Regions from separate parts of the Herminiimonas glaciei genome, predicted to be linked through region 1. Evidence: riboswitches for the same ligand, from Rfam matches in the RefSeq annotation. Region 1 holds a riboswitch; each other region holds the start of a gene.
The links. A riboswitch is a leader RNA that binds a small molecule or an ion and turns the genes downstream of it on or off. The one in region 1 is predicted to bind thiamine pyrophosphate.
Positions count from the first base shown of each region.

Region 2: another riboswitch for thiamine pyrophosphate. It lies ahead of ACFQPC_RS08785 (purine-cytosine permease family protein); the one in region 1 lies ahead of ACFQPC_RS11830 (TonB-dependent siderophore receptor).
Region 3: another riboswitch for thiamine pyrophosphate. It lies ahead of thiC (phosphomethylpyrimidine synthase ThiC); the one in region 1 lies ahead of ACFQPC_RS11830 (TonB-dependent siderophore receptor).

Region 1 is NZ_JBHTBU010000002.1:206,299-212,730, forward strand. It holds gene ACFQPC_RS11805 (CerR family C-terminal domain-containing protein) at 1-427, opposite strand, end outside; gene ACFQPC_RS11810 (hypothetical protein) at 606-764, opposite strand; gene ACFQPC_RS11815 (oxidoreductase-like domain-containing protein) at 898-1,104, opposite strand; gene pnuC (nicotinamide riboside transporter PnuC) at 1,265-1,870, shown strand; gene ACFQPC_RS11825 (AAA family ATPase) at 1,872-2,402, shown strand; gene ACFQPC_RS11830 (TonB-dependent siderophore receptor) at 2,459-4,645, opposite strand; TPP riboswitch at 4,706-4,809, opposite strand; gene ACFQPC_RS11835 (hypothetical protein) at 4,918-5,214, opposite strand; gene ACFQPC_RS11840 (GreA/GreB family elongation factor) at 5,278-5,805, opposite strand; gene ACFQPC_RS11845 (DNA glycosylase AlkZ-like family protein) at 5,921-6,432, opposite strand, start outside.
Region 2 is NZ_JBHTBU010000001.1:1,949,177-1,955,608, reverse strand. It holds gene ACFQPC_RS08795 (MacB family efflux pump subunit) at 1-1,252, shown strand, start outside; gene ACFQPC_RS08790 (efflux transporter outer membrane subunit) at 1,263-2,672, shown strand; gene ACFQPC_RS08785 (purine-cytosine permease family protein) at 2,725-4,014, opposite strand; TPP riboswitch at 4,069-4,165, opposite strand; gene ACFQPC_RS08780 (nuclear transport factor 2 family protein) at 4,438-4,896, shown strand; gene ACFQPC_RS08775 (methylglyoxal synthase) at 5,211-6,119, shown strand; gene ACFQPC_RS08770 (phosphate/phosphite/phosphonate ABC transporter substrate-binding protein) at 6,173-6,432, opposite strand, start outside.
Region 3 is NZ_JBHTBU010000003.1:159,370-165,801, forward strand. It holds gene glxR (2-hydroxy-3-oxopropionate reductase) at 1-66, shown strand, start outside; gene ACFQPC_RS17345 (glycerate kinase type-2 family protein) at 155-1,420, shown strand; gene pyk (pyruvate kinase) at 1,498-2,916, shown strand; TPP riboswitch at 3,102-3,210, shown strand; gene thiC (phosphomethylpyrimidine synthase ThiC) at 3,323-5,236, shown strand; gene thiS (sulfur carrier protein ThiS) at 5,233-5,439, shown strand; gene ACFQPC_RS17365 (thiazole synthase) at 5,514-6,311, shown strand; gene ACFQPC_RS17370 (NAD(P)H-quinone oxidoreductase) at 6,406-6,432, shown strand, end outside.

The DNA.
Region 1 (6,432 bases):
GCTCCAGCATCTCGCGGAAATGCAGGCGCACGCAAAGCTGGACCAGGTCGCCTTGTTTAAACGGTTCGAGGAAACCGGTAAAGAAGCCCGCCAGTGATTCCTGCAAGGTCTGTTCACTGTGACCGGACATATACATGTAATCGCAGGTATTACCCATAGGTTCGGTAAACACCGCGCGGTACAGGCCGGCCTTGTCACCGAAATAGTATTTGATCGCAGCGATATTTACGTCGGCAGCCAGCGCAATTTCACGCGTCGAGGTCTTGCTGAAGCCCTTGTCGGCAAACAGCCGTAAAGACGCCTGCAGCAAACGCGTACGCGCCTCGGCACCATCGGAACGTTGCTTGCGCACGTCCGCATCGGCATGGGAAGACTCGGCACCTTGCTGGGCGGCTGGGGGAGGGGTTTTATGGTCGGCAGAATTCATAGTCCGCATTAAACCACATAAATCAAACGTTTGATTTAATTAAATCGTTTGATTGTGTTTTTTGCGAATAAGTGAATATTTCCAAAAGGAAATTATCTGCAGGAATGGACGTACCGGAAGTGCGCGCGATCGTGCGTCTTTAGTTCTATGTATATTGATGCAACAAACGGCAGCATGATTAACGTGTGCTGTCTGCGCGTATAGGCAGAAAAGTGATCATCAGTGCGGAGAGCGACAGGATGCCGACCAGCACTGCAGCGAAATCCGGCTTCATGGCAAACCAGCCCATGGCGAAAATAACCCCGGCAGTAGATAAAAGTTTTGCAAAAGCCAGCATGTTGTCCCCACTTCAATAAGGCCCATCTCAATCAAGATGCCAATGTATCGAAGATGGAAGGGGGAAACTATAGGATTAGCTGCCGACCGTGTGTCGGTGCAGTCCTACACAGCAAACAGACTTTGCATCGCTTTCACGCACCGGAGGAAGATGGCGCGGGCTTTTTGCCCGCTTTGCGTGCCGGCCGTTCCTGCTCCCACTGTGCCAGCGCCGCGCGATACTTATCCATCTCCAATTCATACAAATCGAAGATACAGGGTTCGCAACCGCTATGACAGCATTCATCATTGTCGGGGCGTACAGGTGGCAAAGGTGCCTTCGTATCAGTGCTTTTGACCATATGGGTAAATGTGCCCGGCAGTGCCGCAGCGGAAATAATATTCGTACTCCGGTTTTCTTTAATATACTGCGGTCTCTTATGCCGGAGCGCCTGTCGTTCCGGGCCGCCATCCCGGCAATAGCGCCTTCACCTTGCGCATACCAACACTAGTCTACTGCGCATGAACGACACGTTTACGCTTTTCGGCCTGGTCGATACCTCGGCACTGGAGCTCGCCTCCTTCGCGCTGGCGCTGTGCATGGTCATACTGAATATCCGCCAGTCGCCGTGGGCCTGGCTATTCTCCATCCTGTCGGCCGCCATGTATGCGGTAGTGTTCTACGACAGCAGGATATATGGCGATATGTCGCTGCAATTCTTTTTTATCGCGGTCTCATTATGGGGCTGGTACCAATGGTTATTCGGCGGTGCCACGCATCAGGGTGTGCAAGTATCGCGCATGTCGCCACTCGCTTATCTGTATTCGGGGCTGGCCTGGCTCATCGGTTTTATTGCGATTGCCGCTTTCCTGCGCATGTTCACCGATACCGATGTGCCGCATATCGATGCCTTCCTCACCGCCGGCAGCCTGGTCGGCCAGATCCTGCTCTCGCGCAAGAAGCTGGAAAATTGGTATGTGTGGATAGTCATAGACCTGATTTACATAGGCTTGTACCTGCACAAGGATTTGTACCTGACCGCCTTCCTGTTCGCCATCTTCGTCGTGCTGGCCGTGATCGGTTTGCGTACCTGGGATAAATCGCTGCGCACGCAAGGACTATCCTGAGATGCATAGCGCTCCGTTACGCATAGCCCTGCTGGGCGCGGAATCAACCGGCAAGTCGACCCTGGCAGCAGCTTTGGCTGCACACTACCAGACCGTATGGGTACCTGAATACCTGCGTGAGTTTGTCGAAACAAGGCAGCGTACGCCGCAAGCGCATGAACAAATCCTGATCGCCCATACGCAAATTGCACGTGAAAACATCGCAGCCGCGCAAGCGCATCGCTTCCTGTTTTGCGACACGACACCGCTGATGACTGCGCTGTATAGCCAGTACTATTTTGGCGAAGTCGAGCCGGCACTCAGCCAGCTCGCGCTGACGCATCGCTATGATTTTACGATCGTGGCGGAACCAAGCAATCCCTGGGTGGCCGACGGTTTGCAGCGGGAATCCGATAGCGTGCGACAGGAAATACATCGACTCCTGCTACAGGCACTGGATGCTGCAGCGATTCCTTATCTGTTGGTATCCGGCGATACCGGACAACGCGTACAACAGGTCAGTGCTTATTTGTCGACGCAAGATACGGAATAAAAAAATGCCACCGGTCAAAGGTGGCATTTTGTTTGATATTGGCCCGTCGAGCAGGATTAGAAATCCACCTGTACCGACAATCTGGCCAGGCGTGGCGCACCCGGAATCAGGTAACCGCCAAAGGCATTCGCCGCATCACCCCAATAGAATTTATCGAATACGTTATCGATACCGAAACGGAAGGTAGTCGTCTTGCCGCTGATCTTGGTTGCATAACGCGCACCAATGTTCAGTACATGGTAGCCATCTACGCTTTTGTTCAGGGAAGCGATTTGGCTATTCGGTGCAAATATCTTGCTGGTCGAATAAATCCATGTCGCATTCAATTTCACGGCAGGCATTTGCGGCAATGCATAGTCTACATAGACCGCTGATTTGAACTTCGGCACATTGCCGACACGTTTGCCTTCGATATCCGGATCACCGGTTCCGACCGCCTTCGCTTCCATTGCGGTAAAGCTGGCACCCAACATCAAGTCGCGTGTCACACGTCCCTGCGCCGCAAACTCGAGCCCACGATTTACCTGTTCACCCGCTGCCACATAGGCTCCTACCCCCGCAGTTGCATCCGAGCTTGAAGCTTTCACGTATTCGTTACGGCGTTTGATCTGGAACAGGGCTGCAGAAACGCTGACATCAGGTGTGATGTCGGCCTTAACACCGACTTCAATCTGCTTCGACTTATATGGATCCAGCACGGACTCTGAGTTAGGCAAGCCCGACGGGATTTCTCCGCCTGGCTCCATCCCTTGTGCATACGATGCATAGAAAGAGAGATTCGCTTTCGGGCTATACACCAAAGCGACGTTAGGCAAAACAAAGTCTGAATCGGTGTTGCGGATATTCGATCCATCCGCAGCAAACTGAACACGCTTTAGTTTCGTATAACGTACGCCTGCATGCACTTTGAACTGTTCGTTCAATGCCATCACGTCTTGCACGAAGAAGGACTGTTCATCATCCTTGCGACGCAAGGCAACCGGCAATGCCTGCTCCTGGGTTAATGCCCGTTGCGGCAGGGTATAGATGTTACCCGGCAAGCCACCGACTGTCGGCGTGAACAGATAGTCTGCATAGTTGTCCCGTCGGTTCAGTGTCGATACGCCAGTGGTCAAATCATGCTTCACACTACCCGTCGCAAACTTACCTTGCAACAAAGCCTGCGTAGTCATGACGGAGCGCTTGTCATTTTCACGACGCAAGTCATACAAGCCAAAATCACCGTTTGAGCAATACCCGAAGTTCAGGAGTTGCGCCGGGCAGCCGGATGCCAGCGCCACTGCATCATCACGCCGCAATTCAAACTTGTTGGCTTGCAAGGTGGTGCGCCAATTGTCATTCAACTCGTATTCAAATTTAACGCCGAGATTGTTGGTGTCATCGGTGACCGGCAAACTCCATGTCTGGTTATTCAGCATAGTCTTGCCGCTGACGCCGGTAGGAATGCGTTGTTCAGGGCCGAGCAACTGGAAGCCGGGCACTGTCAGCTGCGACTTGTGCTGGTAATCCATATCCACCTGCAGCAAGGCACGCGGGCTGATGCGCCAGTCAAAGGAGCCGGAAACAAAACGCCGGTCGCCATTCGAACCTTTTACATAGGACTTGATATCTTCCGCCGCCGCATTAATGCGATAACCAAAGCGCTTGTCATCGGAACGACCGCCAAGGTCTATTGCACTGTAAACGGTACCGCGCTCGCGCACTTCAAAGGTCGCCGAACGCAGCGGGGTGTCGGTAGGACGCTTGGTTACGTAATTAAGGATGCCGCCGGCAGAAGCAATACCCGCCTGCATGCCTGCCAGACCTTTGAGGATTTCGAGGCGTTCCTTGTTTTCCATCGGAATCGCCGAATGCGCCAGGATCACCATGCCATCCTTGCGATAGTTGGAACCCATGTCCAGCGTAAAGCCGCGGATCGCAAACCAGTCGGACAGGCCGACTGCGTTATAGGAATTCTGTACGCTGGCGTCGTATTTCACCGCATCGGTCGCGGTGCGTATGCTGCGCTCCTGCATCTGCTCGGCGGTGATGACGCTGATCGAAGCCGGTGTCTGCAGCAAAGGGGTATCGGAGAAACCGCCGACGCTTGCATTGCGCGCAATACCGTCCGGTGCCGACCCGGAAGTCACAACCACTTCAGGCAAAACATTTTCGGAAGTCTCCGCCATCGCAACAGGTGCAAACGCACAAGCTTGCGCAACGGCCAGGGCTATCAGGGAACGACGGGAGTGGGGTACAGACATGTTTTGTTCAATCAATCGCGTTAGAAAAACGAATGCGCGCGAAGGAATGGACAAAGAAATTGCGTGGACTTTGCGCTTCCCTACGCTGGCATTATCCAGGTCAGGTACGGAGGGTTTTTTCTCACCCGAAGACGTTTAACTCTTCAGGACCCCTAGCGTGGCCGAATGGTAACACGAAAGAAGAAGAGCACGGAATGGCATTTTTGCCGCAAGTTGTGGCAAATTTCGCCGATCTTAACCGAGGTCAACAAATCGCCATACAGGCATATGACTTATTTGATTTTCTTGGTGATAGCAGATTTACCCTGCCGGATGCGCGTAATACCCGACGTCACCGAGATGGGATCGCTGGCGGGAAAGCTCAGGTCCAGTGCCGTATCGAGCAATTCGTCCTTCGCTTTTTCCTGCCTGGAAGGCGCGCTGTCAGTTGGAATTTCCGCCACCGGATCACTGGCTGGGAAGGTCGCCTCCAATGCATCGTCCAGCAAGTCTTCGTCATGTGTATGCGGCTCTACGTCGGACGGCTTTCCTGCAACGGCCGGCTTCGCTTTGGACTTATGCTCTGTCATGTGAGACTCCTTGCGATAGTGGATAGTGCGATTAACTATAGGACAACTTCCAACACCAGGCGTTCAACTGCTGTGCGGGTAACGCACTGTCAACACTTGCAACTCTTCATGACCGGCCGGGCTTTGCAACGATACCGCATCTCCCTCATGCGCACCGAGCAGGCTTTGCGCGAGCGGTGATAGCCAGCTGATCCGCCCTTGCGCCGGGTCCAGTTCATCCAGTCCCACTATCGTCACTTGGTGCTGTTCACCTGCAGCATTTTCGTATTCCACCGTGGCACCAAAGAATATCTGCTCACCATCTGCATGCACACTGGCATCAACTATCTCTGCCGTTTCGAGGCGCGTTTGCAGGTAATGGATGCGTGTATCAATTTCACGTAGCGATGCTTCCGGCGCGGATTCCAGATCCGCACTTTCAGTATCTGCCTGCAACGCCGCAGGCCGTGCCACATCCAGCAGATGCTGCAATTCCGTTTGCAGTGTGTGATAACCACCCGGAGTAATGTAGTTCCTGACGCCGACCGGCATCTCCGGCACCGGTGATACGGCGTCGTCGTCATTCGATTCTTTTACAAATGCCTTGTTCATGATCGCACTCCTGCACTGCGCATGCGTGAACGACTACCTTAACGCATTCGCAGGGAGGCTGCTGTGCGTTACAGCACCAAGGGAAGAGCTCGCGCTCCTGGCTGACAGTCCAGCATCAACGCGGACTGAGGAATTGCTGCATGCGCTGCAATTCCTCATCTAATGCATTGCGGAAAGCCGCCCCTTTGGGTGTTGCGCCTGCCACATAGCCGAATGTAGCGTCCAGTTGAGCATCACGCGTCGACACATTAGCCCAGCCTATCACCTGATCACGCCAGAGCATGGGCAGCGCGTAATAACCGAACTGGCGTCGGGCTGGCGGTGTATAGGCTTCGAATTTGTAAGTCCAGTCCCAGAGCAGGGCGAAGCGACGTCGATCCCAGACCACCGGATCAAAAGGAGCGAGTAATCGCACACTATCGTCGACCGCGTAACGACGCGAACGCGGGTTTTCATCGGCGGGCCAGTACCAGGTCGTTCCATCGATACGACAACTGGCCACGTGTTCGCGTGCAAGTCGCAGTGCTGCCTGCGTCTGCACTGCCAGATGTGGTGCACCGTAGCCTAGCAGGCGCGCCAGGTAAGTCAGGCTGGCCGCTGGTAATGGCGCGTACTTGCGCAGCACGA
Region 2 (6,432 bases), on a different contig from region 1:
TGCACGAAAAATGCCGACACAGGCGGAATTCGTACGACCGCTGGTAACAGGTGTCGGCTCACGTCTGGGCGATATGCTGGAAGCGGCCAAGATGGCGCTGCGTTCCCTGCGTGCGAATTTCTTCCGTTCAGTATTGACGCTACTCGGCATCGTGATTGGCGTCGCTTCGGTGATTGCCATGCTGGCGATCGGGGACGGTGCCAAGGCCGAAGTGGTGGAGCGCATCAGTGCGATGGGTTCCAACCTCTTGCTGGTGCGTCCGGGTGTACCGAATCAACGTGGCTTCAATAGCACGGCAACGCTGGTGGTTGAAGACGTACGTGCGATCGACGAATTGCCGAATGTGCTGGCAGCGGTACCTGAACAGAGCAGCAGCGTGACTTTGCGCTTTGGTACTTCGGATACTTCGACCAGTGTGACCGGTACCTCGGCCAAGTTCCCTTTGGCGCGGCAGTGGCCAGTCGCGCAAGGTACTTTCTTTAGTGAGGAAGACGAATCGAATTATGCCGCGGTTGCGGTGCTGGGCAAAACCGTGGCAACGGCCTTGTTTGCGGATGAAAATCCGATCGGTGAATTTGTCCTGGTCAATAACCTGTTGTTCCAGGTGGTTGGTGTAATGTCGGAACGCGGTGCGTCACCTATGGGTTCGGATCAGGATGATGTGGTGTTCGTGCCTTACTCGACCAGCAGCTTGCGTTTGTCCGGCCAGCGCTATCTGCGCAACGTGACGGTGGCGGTGGAGAATGTCGAGCACATAGATGATACGCAGGAAGAAGTCGACAAGCTGCTGCTGGAACGCCACGGCACCGTCGATTACCAGATCCGCAATATGGCTTCCATCATGGAGGCGATGGAACAGACACAAAATACGCTGACCATCCTGCTCGGTTCGATTGCGGCGATCTCGCTGCTGGTCGGCGGTATCGGCGTGATGAATATCATGCTGGTATCGGTGACCGAACGCACGCGGGAAATCGGTATCCGCATGGCGACCGGTGCGCGTGAGGCCAACATCATGCAGCAGTTCCTGATCGAAGCAGTGGTGGTATCCGCTATAGGCGGTGCGATAGGTGTGGTTGGCGGGCTGGCGACAGCCGCGGTGATCGATGCCTTCGGCACGCCTATCAAGTATTCGCTGACCCCGGTGGTGCTGGCCTTTGGCTGTGCCTTCATGACGGGGCTGGTGTTTGGTTACCTGCCTGCGAAGAAAGCAGCGCAACTCGACCCTGTGGTCGCCTTGTCGGCAGAATGAAATGAAATTAATGAATCCACGTTTAACTTTCCGTCATACCCGCCTGGCACTGGCAGTTGCTGCTGCGCTGGCCTTGAGTGCCTGCGCCGGGCGCATTGATGCGACCAAACCGAATCTGGAAATGCCCGCCAGCTGGGCTGAATCCTCATCTGCTACCGCCGAATTGCAACGCGACTGGTGGCGCGGTTTTGGTTCGGATGAATTGTCAGGCCTGATCGACCAGGCGCTGGCCAACAATCCTGATTTGAATATTGCCGCCGAACGCGTGACACAGGCCGAGATTACGGCACGTCTGGCGGGTGCTTCCTTATTTCCTTTGCTGACCGTCAGCGCGAATACCGGTGTCGGTTCCAACAAGCCGGGCGTTACGCCTACCGGCTGGACCAAGACAGAAAACACCGGTGTCGCGCTCAGCGTCGCCTATGAAGTCGATGTGTGGGGCCGGGTAGCCGCAGTCGCCAGCGGTGCCAATGCTTCATTGAATGCCAGCCGCTACGACATGGAAACCGTGCGCCTGACACTGACGACAGGGGTGGCGAATGCTTATTTCCAGACGCTGGCCTTGCGCGTGCGCCTGAAGGTCGCGCAAGAAAATCTGGCGATCGCGGAGAAGGTGTATGCGATCGTGGAAGCACGTTACCGCTATGGTTCCGCTTCGGCCCTCGATATGAGCCGTCAGCGCGGCACGGTGCTGGCGCAACGCAACATCCTGCTGCCTTTGCAGGTGCAGGAGCGGCAGACGGTCAGCGCACTGGCGATCTTGCTGGGACGCCAGCCACAGGCCTTGCAGGTAGCGGCACAGGATTTGAATGTATTGACGGTGCCGGAAGTCAGCCCTGGTTTGCCTTCGACACTGATTACGCGCAGGCCTGACCTGGCGAGTGTGGAAGCACAGTTGTATGCCGCCGACGCGAATGTGGCTGCAGCGCGTGCGGCTTTGCTGCCGACGATTTCATTGACGGGTAGTGCCGGGAATTCCAGTGCCGCCTTGCTGGCGCTGGGCAATCCTGCATACGGCGTCGGACTGACGGCCAGTTTTGTGCAGACCTTGTTTGACGGTAATCGTTTGCGTCTGCAAGTGCAGACCAGCGAATCGGTGCGTCGCCAGTTGGTCGAGAGTTATCGTCGCACCGTCTTTGCATCGCTGAAAGAAGTCGACGATGCACTCAGCAATGCCAGCCGCAACCTGGCGCAAGAGCAGGCGCAAATTGAAATCAGGAAAGAAGCGCGGCGTGCATTGCAGCTGTCTGAATTGCGTTATCGCGAAGGTGCGGATGATTTGAATACGCTGCTGGATGCGCAGCGCACTTTGTTTGCAGCTGATGACCAACTGGCGCAACTGCGCTTGTTGCGCCTGACCGGTACCACTGATGTCTTCAAATCACTGGGTGGCGGCTGGAGCAGGACGCCGGCGCAGTAAGCCGGCTTGTGAGGAAAAACGGCTGCCAGGGAAACCGGGCAGCCGTTTTTATTTATGCTGATTGCAATGCGGGGCGGCGTGCGATGCGATAAATGCTGCCGAGCAGCAGCGTGATCGCCAGCGCAGGCAAAGCCGAGCCGACTACCGGCCACATCATCGGGCACAGATGGAAAGCTGCGATGCCTATCAGCCAGATCGCGACCGGTACCACGTTCACGCCTTTGTCGGTGGCTTCCCCTTTTAAAGCCAACTGCGAAATCACCACACCGAACAAGGGTACAAATACCGAGCTTAAGGTCAGCAGGAAAGGTTCCAGGCCATGCATCGGCAGGAACAAGGCACAGGCAGTGGCGACCAATGCGAGCGTGATGCCCCAGAAGCGTATCGTGAATTTGCCGTGCAGGAAATTCAGCGAAACCGAACCGGAATACACATCGCCGTAAGCATTATCCATTTCATCGATCAGGATCAGGCCGAGTGCGATCAGGCCGCCTTGCGCCAGCAACAGGGTGGTCATCAGGTCGGCGCCGGGATTGGAGGTGCTGACGATCAATACGCCCAAGGCGTGACACCAGATATTGGCAACGGCAAAACCGAGCCAGGTGCCACGGAAGGTGCTGGCTCCGGCTTTTCCATAGCGCGCGAAGTCGGCTACCAGCGGCAGCCACGATACCGGCATCGCCATCACCAGGTCTATGCCAGCCAGCGTGCTCATCGAGCCGTCACCTGCACGATGCCAGATCGCGTCCAGGCCTTGTGCCTGTGCTTTCAGGACGAATTGGTAGGTCAGCCAGATCAGTGAGAGGATTACCAGTGGCAGGCCGAAGCGACCGACGAACCAGCGCACCAGTCCTATCATCGAGCCGGTTGCCAGGCCGACCAGCAGCAAGCCCCAGAACAAGGCGGTGACGTAGGGTAGCCAGATCGTATCGAGGCCGGTAATGTCCTTGATCAGCGCGGTCGTGCCATCACGCATGACGACCAGCTCAAACGCGCTCCAGCCTATCAATTGCACCACGTTCAGCACGACCGGCAATTTGGCAAACGATGTGCCGAGGGTCTGGCACATCAGTACCGGGCTCGACAGGCCACGTTCAAAGCCGATGTATGCCACCAGCGCGAGCAGGGCCGCACCAAGTACGGAGCCGACAACGATGGCGAACAAGGCGGTTTGCGTACCGAGCGCAGTGCCGAGGAAGGCCCCGATCTGCATGACCAGCAGGCCGACGCCGAGGCTGAACCACAGTGCTGCATGATCGCGGAAGGAAAAGACGCGTTCGTTTGCCGGGATAGGAGTGAAAGCGGCATTGCTGCTGGCCGCAGGAGCGTTTGGTAAAGCCATCATGGTCTTTCAAAAAATAGATGGCAGGTCAGCGGATTCGATGCCGCGGGAGCGGCGATGGATTATGTGCTTTCCTGCGCGAGGATTACCTCAATCAGGTTCAACGGGTATCTCTCACCCACGCATATGCGCAGGACCCCGAGCCAAGTTTTCAGACAGGCCGCTACTTTGAGCCAAAAAACGTTTATAGGCAAGCCTCTGCGGGCAGCTGGCCGGATTTGTGGCAGGCAGGACAAATCCGACTTGTGCAACTTATAAGTGATTAGGGTGACCAAGCAGGCTAAAAGCAGAAAAGACTCCCAAAAACCGGCCGATCCGGGCTTCATAATCTTTTTTTCACAAAACGGCAGAGCTGCTGCTCCCAGGAGGTGACGATTTCATTTGAGCATGCTTTATTTTTTTAATTTTTTGATGAGAGGTTCTATGTATTTTCCACGTACTGCTGTTGTCGTCATGCTTGCTTGCGCTTTTACCGGCCACGCTTATGCCAAGTCTGAAGTGTGTCACGCCACAACGGAGAAACAGGTCGCTTCCTTATTTGATCGCTGGAACGCATCGTTGCAAACCGGCGATCCGCAAAAAGTGGTCGCCAACTACGCCAGCAAATCCATACTGCTGCCGACCTTGTCGAATAAGCCGCGCCTGACGGCCGACGAGAAAGTGGACTATTTCAAACACTTCCTAGAGCACAAGCCGGTCGGCACCATCAACAGCCGCGCGATAGAAATCAACTGCAACAGCGCCAGCGATTCCGGGCTGTATACATTCAAGTTCGATGATGGTTCGGAAGTGAAGGCGCGTTATACCTACACGTACAAATGGGATGGCCGTCAATGGCTGATCTCCAGCCATCACTCATCTGCGATGCCGGAGAAGAATTAAAACGTTTTGGAAAATGCCTGAGGTCCGGGGTGGGTAGTGCAGTTTAGTGTTCAACACTTGCCTGTGCTTGGACGGGCAGGCATCAACCACAGGTATAGAAATGTCGGGTCGCACAGTAAAGCTTGGAGGGGGAGCGACCCGACGAAAACGGTAAATACTGTATATAAACACAGCATAACATCGGATCCGGCAAAAATCAAAAGCCCACATCAAGTCTGTGAAATATATTCGGTATTGTTGTACGGAAGGTGAATAAAACATGTCGTCATGATAAAGTTTGTGCGGTGCAATATTGCCCGTTTTCACTTTTCCCTATGTCTGCCACCCCGCATCAATTCCGCATTGGTTTAGCCACCAGCCGTACCCACCAGGACGCGCCGAATTCCGTATTGGCACGTTTGCTCAACGGCAGCCGCATCGCGATAGAGCAACATTTGCAACCGCAACTGATAGTCGTCGGGCGTACGCTGGATGCGATGGACCATCTCGGCCTGCTGAAGAATTACCCGCATATCGAACGTTTCCCGTATGGCCGCCATGGCGGGCTGATGAAGTTGGTGTCCCGCGTCGTCGATACCGATCCGGCGCGGCGACTGGATGCCGTGATGTACCTGATGGATCCGGTTGATCCTTCGTCGATTTTTCCGGAAGCGGTGGCGCTGAAACGCCAATGCGTCATCCATGGCAAACCGTTCCTGTCGACGCTGGCCGGTGCGCGCGAATGGCTGGAGCTGGAGTCGATTGCTATCGGTGCCGCACCGAATCCGGAGCTGGATGAGACTTTCGACCTGAAGAATGAAGGCATCGCAATGATTGCGCACGATGCGATGAAAGGCCGCATGCTGGAAATCGCCGAACGCCATTTTGACTTACTGGATCAGTTCGGCTTTCGTTGCGCAACCGGTACCACCGGTAGCCTGCTGAACAAGCTGGCGCAAAAAATCAAGGGTGAAGAAGCAGGCCGCAACTGGGTCAAACCATACCTGAGCGGTCCGATGGGCGGCGACGCGCAGATTGCTGAACTGATCCTCGACAGGGACCAGTGTCGCCGTGTGCTGTTCCTGGAAGACCCGCACGTGGCACGCCAGCACGAAGCCGACATCCAGTTGCTGGAACGCGCTGCGCGCACGGTGACCGATTACGCACTATGTATCAGTAATGAAAATTGCGGAGAGCGCTGGCTGGATTTATTGCAAAAGCGCGTCGCTTTGCGCGCAGCTTGAAAAGCAAAGGGGCCGCATGAAGCGGCCCCTTTTTGCATTACAGCGATCGAATTTTAGAGACCGAGGCGCGCCGTCGCTTCATCCATGACGGCGGTATTCCATGGCACGAAGCCGGTCATGCCGATTTTCGACAAGGCGGTCCGGCCTGCTTCGCTGTCCGGCAAGGTCAGCAACAGTGTTTTTACTTTTTCACGGTCGGATTCGCTGAGCTTTTTCGTCGCCAGGAATTGCTTTATTGCGACGGGTTTGGTCTCCGCCAAGATGCGACCGCCTTTGGCCGTCCAGGCTTTGGCCACAGCCGCCGAACCGGTAA
Region 3 (6,432 bases), on a different contig from region 1:
CTGGATCACTCGGCACTGTGCCGCGCGATCGAAATCATGTCGAACCACGAAATCGCCAAGGCGTAATTCGTTCGACTGATTTGAGTACTGCTGCCGGCATTGCATTCAGGTGCAATGCCGGTTTGATTCAAAATTTTTAAAAGTAGCTTGCCCCATGTCGATTGATCCACGTCAGTTTTTGAATGACCTGTATGCCACCGCAGTTGAGGCCGTGAGCGCACAGAAGTGCATGCCTGCCTATCTGCCTAAACAATCTGCCAAGGGTCGTACCCTGGTGATTGGCGCCGGTAAAGGTGCTGCAGCAATGGCCAAGGTAGTTGAAGATACGTGGCCAGGCAAAGTAGAAGGCTTGATCGTGACGCGTTATGGTCACGGCGCTGACTGCAAACAAATTGAAGTAGTAGAAGCGGCACATCCGGTCCCGGATGAAGCTGGCCGTCAGGCAGCTGGCCGTATGCTGGAACTGGTCAAGGGTTTGACCGAAGATGATCTGGTTTTGTGCCTGATCACTGGCGGCGGTTCCGCCTTGCTGAGCTTGCCGGGTGAAGGCATTACGCTTGAGCAAAAGCAAGCATTGAATAAAGCCCTGCTGAAAAGCGGCGCAACGATTTCCGAAATGAACTGTGTGCGCAAGCACCTGTCCGCCATCAAAGGTGGTCGCCTGGCGTTGGCATGTGCCCCGGCACGTGTCGTGACGCTGCTGATCTCCGATGTGCCGGGCGATGATCCTGGTGTGATCGCCAGCGGTCCTACCCTGCCTGATCCGACGACTTGTGCGGAATCCCTGGCGATCCTGAAAAAATACGGCATCGAAATTCCGGACAATATCCTGAAGCATCTCGAATCCGGCGCTGGTGAAACACCGAAGCCGGGTGATCCGCGTTTCGCACGCAATGAACACCATGTGATGGCAACCGCACAGCATGCACTGGAAGCCGCTGCGGCCAAAGCGCGCGCTGCCGGTATCACGCCTTACATCCTGTCCAATGACCTTGAAGGTGAGTCGCGCGACGTCGGTATGGTGCATGCAGCGTTGGCCAAGCAGGTTGCGAAATATGGCCAGCCGTTTGCCAAGCCGTGCGTCATCCTGTCCGGCGGTGAAACGACTGTCACCGTACGCGGCAAAGGTCGTGGCGGCCGCAATGCAGAATTCCTGTTGAGCCTGGCAGTGTCCCTGCAAGGTACTGCCGGTATACATGCGTTGGCATGCGACACCGATGGTATCGATGGTTCGGAAGACAACGCCGGTGCCATCTATCAACCAGATTCATGGACCCGTGCCGCTGAGCAAGGCCTGAATGCCAAAGCCATGTTGGAGAACAACGATGGTTATGGTTTCTTCAGTGCACTCGGTGACCTGATCGTCAGTGGTCCGACACGTACCAACGTGAATGACTTCCGGGCCATCCTGATTTTGTAATTTATTTTCCCGCTGTGTCTGTGATCCAGTCATAGCGGTATTCATTTTTCATTTTTCATTTAAGAAGAAGATCTGTCATGAGACGTAATCGTAAAGCAAAAATCGTTGCTACCCTGGGCCCAGCAAGTGGCGATCTGGAAACCATCAGCGCATTGTTTGAAGCTGGAGTGGACATGTTCCGCTTCAACTTCAGCCATGGTTCGCACGAAGATCACCGCGCACGTCACGAAATCGTGCGTAGCCTGGAAACCAAATACGGCCGTCCGGTTGCCATCCTCTGCGATCTGCAAGGTCCGAAGATTCGTCTGGGTACCTTCAATGGCGATTCCGCTGTGTTGGCTGAAGGTTCGCAATTCGTGCTCGACCGCGATCAGACTCCAGGTGATGCAACACGCGTTTACCTGCCACATCCTGAACTGTTCGAAGTTGTCAAAGCTGGTCAAAACCTGTTGTTCGATGACGGCAAAATTCGTGTTTCGATCGAAAGCAACTCGGGTGACCGCATCGTCACACGTGTGACTACCGGCGGTAAGATTTCGAACCGCAAAGGCGTCAACGTGCCAGACGCAATTCTGCCTATCCCTGCAATGACACCGAAAGATCTGGTTGATCTGGAATTCGCATTGTCGTTGGGCGTGGACTGGGTAGCTCTGTCGTTCGTGCAACAAGTTTCCGATATCGAAGATGCACGCAAGATCATCGGCGACCGCGCTCTGATTCAATCGAAGATCGAAAAACCAGCAGCAATGCTCGACATCGATGCGATCTGCAAAGCTTCTGACTCCGTCATGGTTGCTCGTGGTGATTTGGGTGTTGAACTGCCGATCTCGCAAGTGCCGCGCGCTCAGAAAGAAATCATCCGTGTATCGCGTAAATACGGCCGTCCAACTATCGTTGCAACACACATGTTGGAATCGATGACCGAATCGCCTATGCCAACCCGTGCAGAAGCATCGGACGTAGCCAACGCCATTTATGAAGGCGCAGATGCCGTGATGTTGTCTGCGGAATCGGCCAGCGGCAAGAACCCTGTTCGTGCCGTTCAAATGATGGACAGCATCATCAAGGAAGTGGAAAGCGATCCGGTCTACCGCACACTGCTGGATGCACAGCAAGTGACACCACGTCCAACCGCGGAAGATGCAATTTGCAACGCCTTGCGTGACACCACGGCTGCGATCAAAGCTGTCGCTACTGTGACATACACAAAATCCGGCAGCACCAGCATGAGCGCTGCGCGTGTACGTCCGACCACGTCGATCCTGAGCATCACTCCAGAACTGAAGACCGCACGTCGTCTGGCATGGGTTTGGGGTATCCACTCGATCGTTGGTGGCCAGGATGTTAAGTCTGTTGATGATATGGTCAGCGAAGCAGTGGCGGCCGCTGTGCATGAAGGTTTTGCCAAGAAGGGTGATTACATCGCTATCTCGGCTGGCTTGCCATTCGGTGAATCGGGTACAACCAACTTGTTGCACATCGCAACAGTTAAGTAATAGCTGAGTTGTAACAGTTTCTGGAAAACAGCATCCTTGCCGTTTTCCAGAACTGACATGAATGGTTTGTTTTCCGGTAGGCAAGCAAGCCATTCATGTCAGATGTAAAAGTTTGACCCGGGTCAATTGACGTAGTCGTTTTATTGCATAGACTCGCGTTGTAGTTTGTTGCACCCGTTGTAGAAGTAAAAAGCTAGGGGTCCTAGGCAGATGCATACCGCATCCCGCCGGGTGAGAAAAACCCTTGAACCTGATCTGGATAATGCCAGCGAAGGGAAGCTAACGAGAACGATGTCGCATCAGGAATCCGCATTGCATCGCCCCACGATGCCCTCCTTGAAACGATAGCTGTCCTCGAAACCTCCTGAGCTGGCTCCAAGCCACTGTAGTTAGCCAAGGAGCCAAAATGAATGCCAATCCCAAATTCCTGTCCGCCACTGCGACAGTAGACGAAGCAGCAATCCAGCCGCTGCCGAATTCCCGCAAAATTTATATCGAAGGTTCGCGTCCCGACATCCGCGTGCCTATGCGTGAGATTACGCAGTCCGATACGCCAGCTTCGTTCGGTTTTGAAAAGAACCCACCCATCTATGTGTATGACACCTCGGGTCCTTACACCGACCCTGCGGCGAAGATAGATATACGTTCCGGCCTGGATACGCCGCGCCTGCCGTGGATACTCGAACGCAATGACACGGAAGAACTACCAGGCCCGACGTCGGAATACGGGATAGAACGCCTGAACGATCCGAAGCTGGCCGAGTTGCGTTTCAACCTGCATCGCAAACCACGTCGTGCATTGGCTGGTAAAAACGTCTCGCAAATGCACTACGCACGTCAGGGCATCATCACGCCGGAAATGGAATTCGTTGCGATCCGTGAAAACATGAATCGTCGCGCCTACCTGGAAGAACTGAAAAAATCCGGTCCTAAAGGTGAGAAGCTGGCCGAGTTGATGGGACGTCAGCACCCGGGGCAATCGTTCGGTGCTGCGATTCCACAAGAGATCACTGCAGAATTTGTGCGCAGTGAAATCGCGCGCGGCCGCGCCATCATTCCAGCCAACATCAATCACCCGGAAATCGAACCTATGATCATAGGGCGTAACTTCCTGGTCAAAATCAACGCGAATATCGGTAACTCGGCGGTCACTTCTTCGATCGGTGAAGAAGTCGAAAAAATGACTTGGGCGATACGTTGGGGCGGCGACAATGTAATGGATCTGTCGACCGGCAAACACATCCATGAAACACGCGAATGGATTATCCGCAACTCGCCCGTGCCTATCGGTACCGTGCCGATTTACCAGGCGCTGGAAAAGGTAAATGGCAAGGCCGAAGACCTGACCTGGGAAATTTTCCGCGACACGCTGATCGAACAGGCAGAGCAGGGCGTCGATTACTTCACCATCCATGCCGGTGTCTTGCTGCGCTATGTGCCACTGACGGCGAAGCGCATGACCGGCATCGTGTCGCGTGGCGGTTCCATCATGGCGAAGTGGTGTCTCGCACATCACAAGGAATCTTTCCTGTACGAACACTTCGAAGACATCTGCGAAATCATGAAAGCCTATGACGTGTCCTTCAGCCTGGGCGATGGCTTGCGTCCGGGTTCCATCTATGACGCGAATGATGAAGCGCAACTGGGTGAATTGAAAACGCTGGGAGAGCTGACGCAGATCGCATGGAAGCATGATGTGCAAGTGATGATCGAAGGTCCTGGTCATGTCCCTATGCACCTGATCAAAGAAAACATGGACCTGCAACTGGAACAATGCCATGAAGCGCCGTTCTATACGCTGGGGCCGTTGACGACCGATATTGCACCGGGCTATGACCACATTACTTCCGGTATCGGTGCGGCGCAGATCGGTTGGTATGGTACGGCGATGCTTTGCTATGTCACGCCGAAAGAGCATCTCGGTTTGCCGAACAAGGTCGACGTCAAGGACGGCATCATCACTTACAAAATCGCTGCACATGCCGCCGATCTGGCGAAAGGTCATATCGGTGCGCAGATTCGTGACAATGCCTTGTCGAAAGCGCGTTTCGAATTCCGTTGGGAGGACCAGTTCAACATCGGTCTGGATCCGGACAAGGCGCGCGAATTCCATGATGAAACTTTGCCCAAGGATTCAGCCAAGGTCGCGCATTTCTGCTCGATGTGCGGCCCGCATTTCTGTTCGATGAAAATCACTCAGGAAGTGCGTGACTATGCAGCGAAGCAGGGCATCACGGAAATCCAGGCTTTGAAAGCGGGCATGGAAGTGAAGGCAATCGAGTTCGTGAAGAGTGGTGCCGAGATTTATCAAAAGCAATGATGATCACGCTACAGCTGAATGGCAGCGCATATCAGGTCGAGGACGGCTCCACCGTGAGCGACCTGGTGGCATCCTTGTCCTTGACCGGCAAGGCCATAGCCGTCGCCATCAATCGCGAAGTCCTGTCGGATAGCGATTGGCCGCAACGTCGTTTGCTGGCGACGGACTCCATTGATATCGTGCGCGCCATAGGTGGCGGTTAATGAATGAAGCAAATAGAAGGCAAGCGCGAGCTTGCCTTTTATTTGCTGTTTAGGTATTCCAGAGGAGTTACACCATGAGTAGTCCACATTTCGCCGACGAGCAACTGACGATCGCCGGCACCACTTATCGCTCCCGCCTCTTGGTAGGCAGCGGTAAATACAAAGACCTCGAACAGACCCGCGCTGCCAGCGAAGCCAGCGGCGCACAAATCGTCACCGTCGCGATTCGCCGCGTCAATATCGGGCAAGACCCGAATGCACCGAGCCTGCTCGATGTGCTGCCGCCATCCGAATACACCTTGTTGCCGAACTCGGCCGGTTGCTACAACGCCGCTGATGCGGTTTACACCTTGCAACTGGGCCGTGAAATCCTCGGCGGCCACAAGCTCTGCAAGCTCGAAGTACTGGGCGATGAAAAGACCCTGTTCCCGAATATGCCGGAAACCCTGAAAGCAGCAGAAACGCTGGTCAAGGATGGCTTTGATGTGATGGTCTATTGCAGCGATGATCCGATCCAGGCGCGCATGCTGGAAGATATCGGTTGTGCCGCCATCATGCCGCTGGCGTCCTTGATCGGTTCCGGCATGGGCATCCTCAACCCGTGGAATTTGTCGCTCATCATCGAACAAAGCAAAGTCCCGGTCATCGTCGATGCGGGTGTCGGTACCGCTTCGGATGCCGCGATTGCGATGGAACTGGGTTGCGATGGCGTGCTGATGAACACCGCGATTGCCGGTGCGCAAGATCCGGTACGCATGGCGCATGCAATGAAACTGGGTATAGAAGCCGGACGCAATGCTTACCTGGCAGGTCGTATCGCCCGTAAATTCGCCGCTTCCCCATCGTCACCGATGGCCGGACGCGTGGTTTAACGAGGTTGCAGCGATTTGCGCATGGGATTGGCAGATAAATCGATTATCGAATATCCTTGCTGCCTTCAACGTCTACACAATTAAAGGATTTACCATGCGCGCGATCGAGATTACTCAGCCA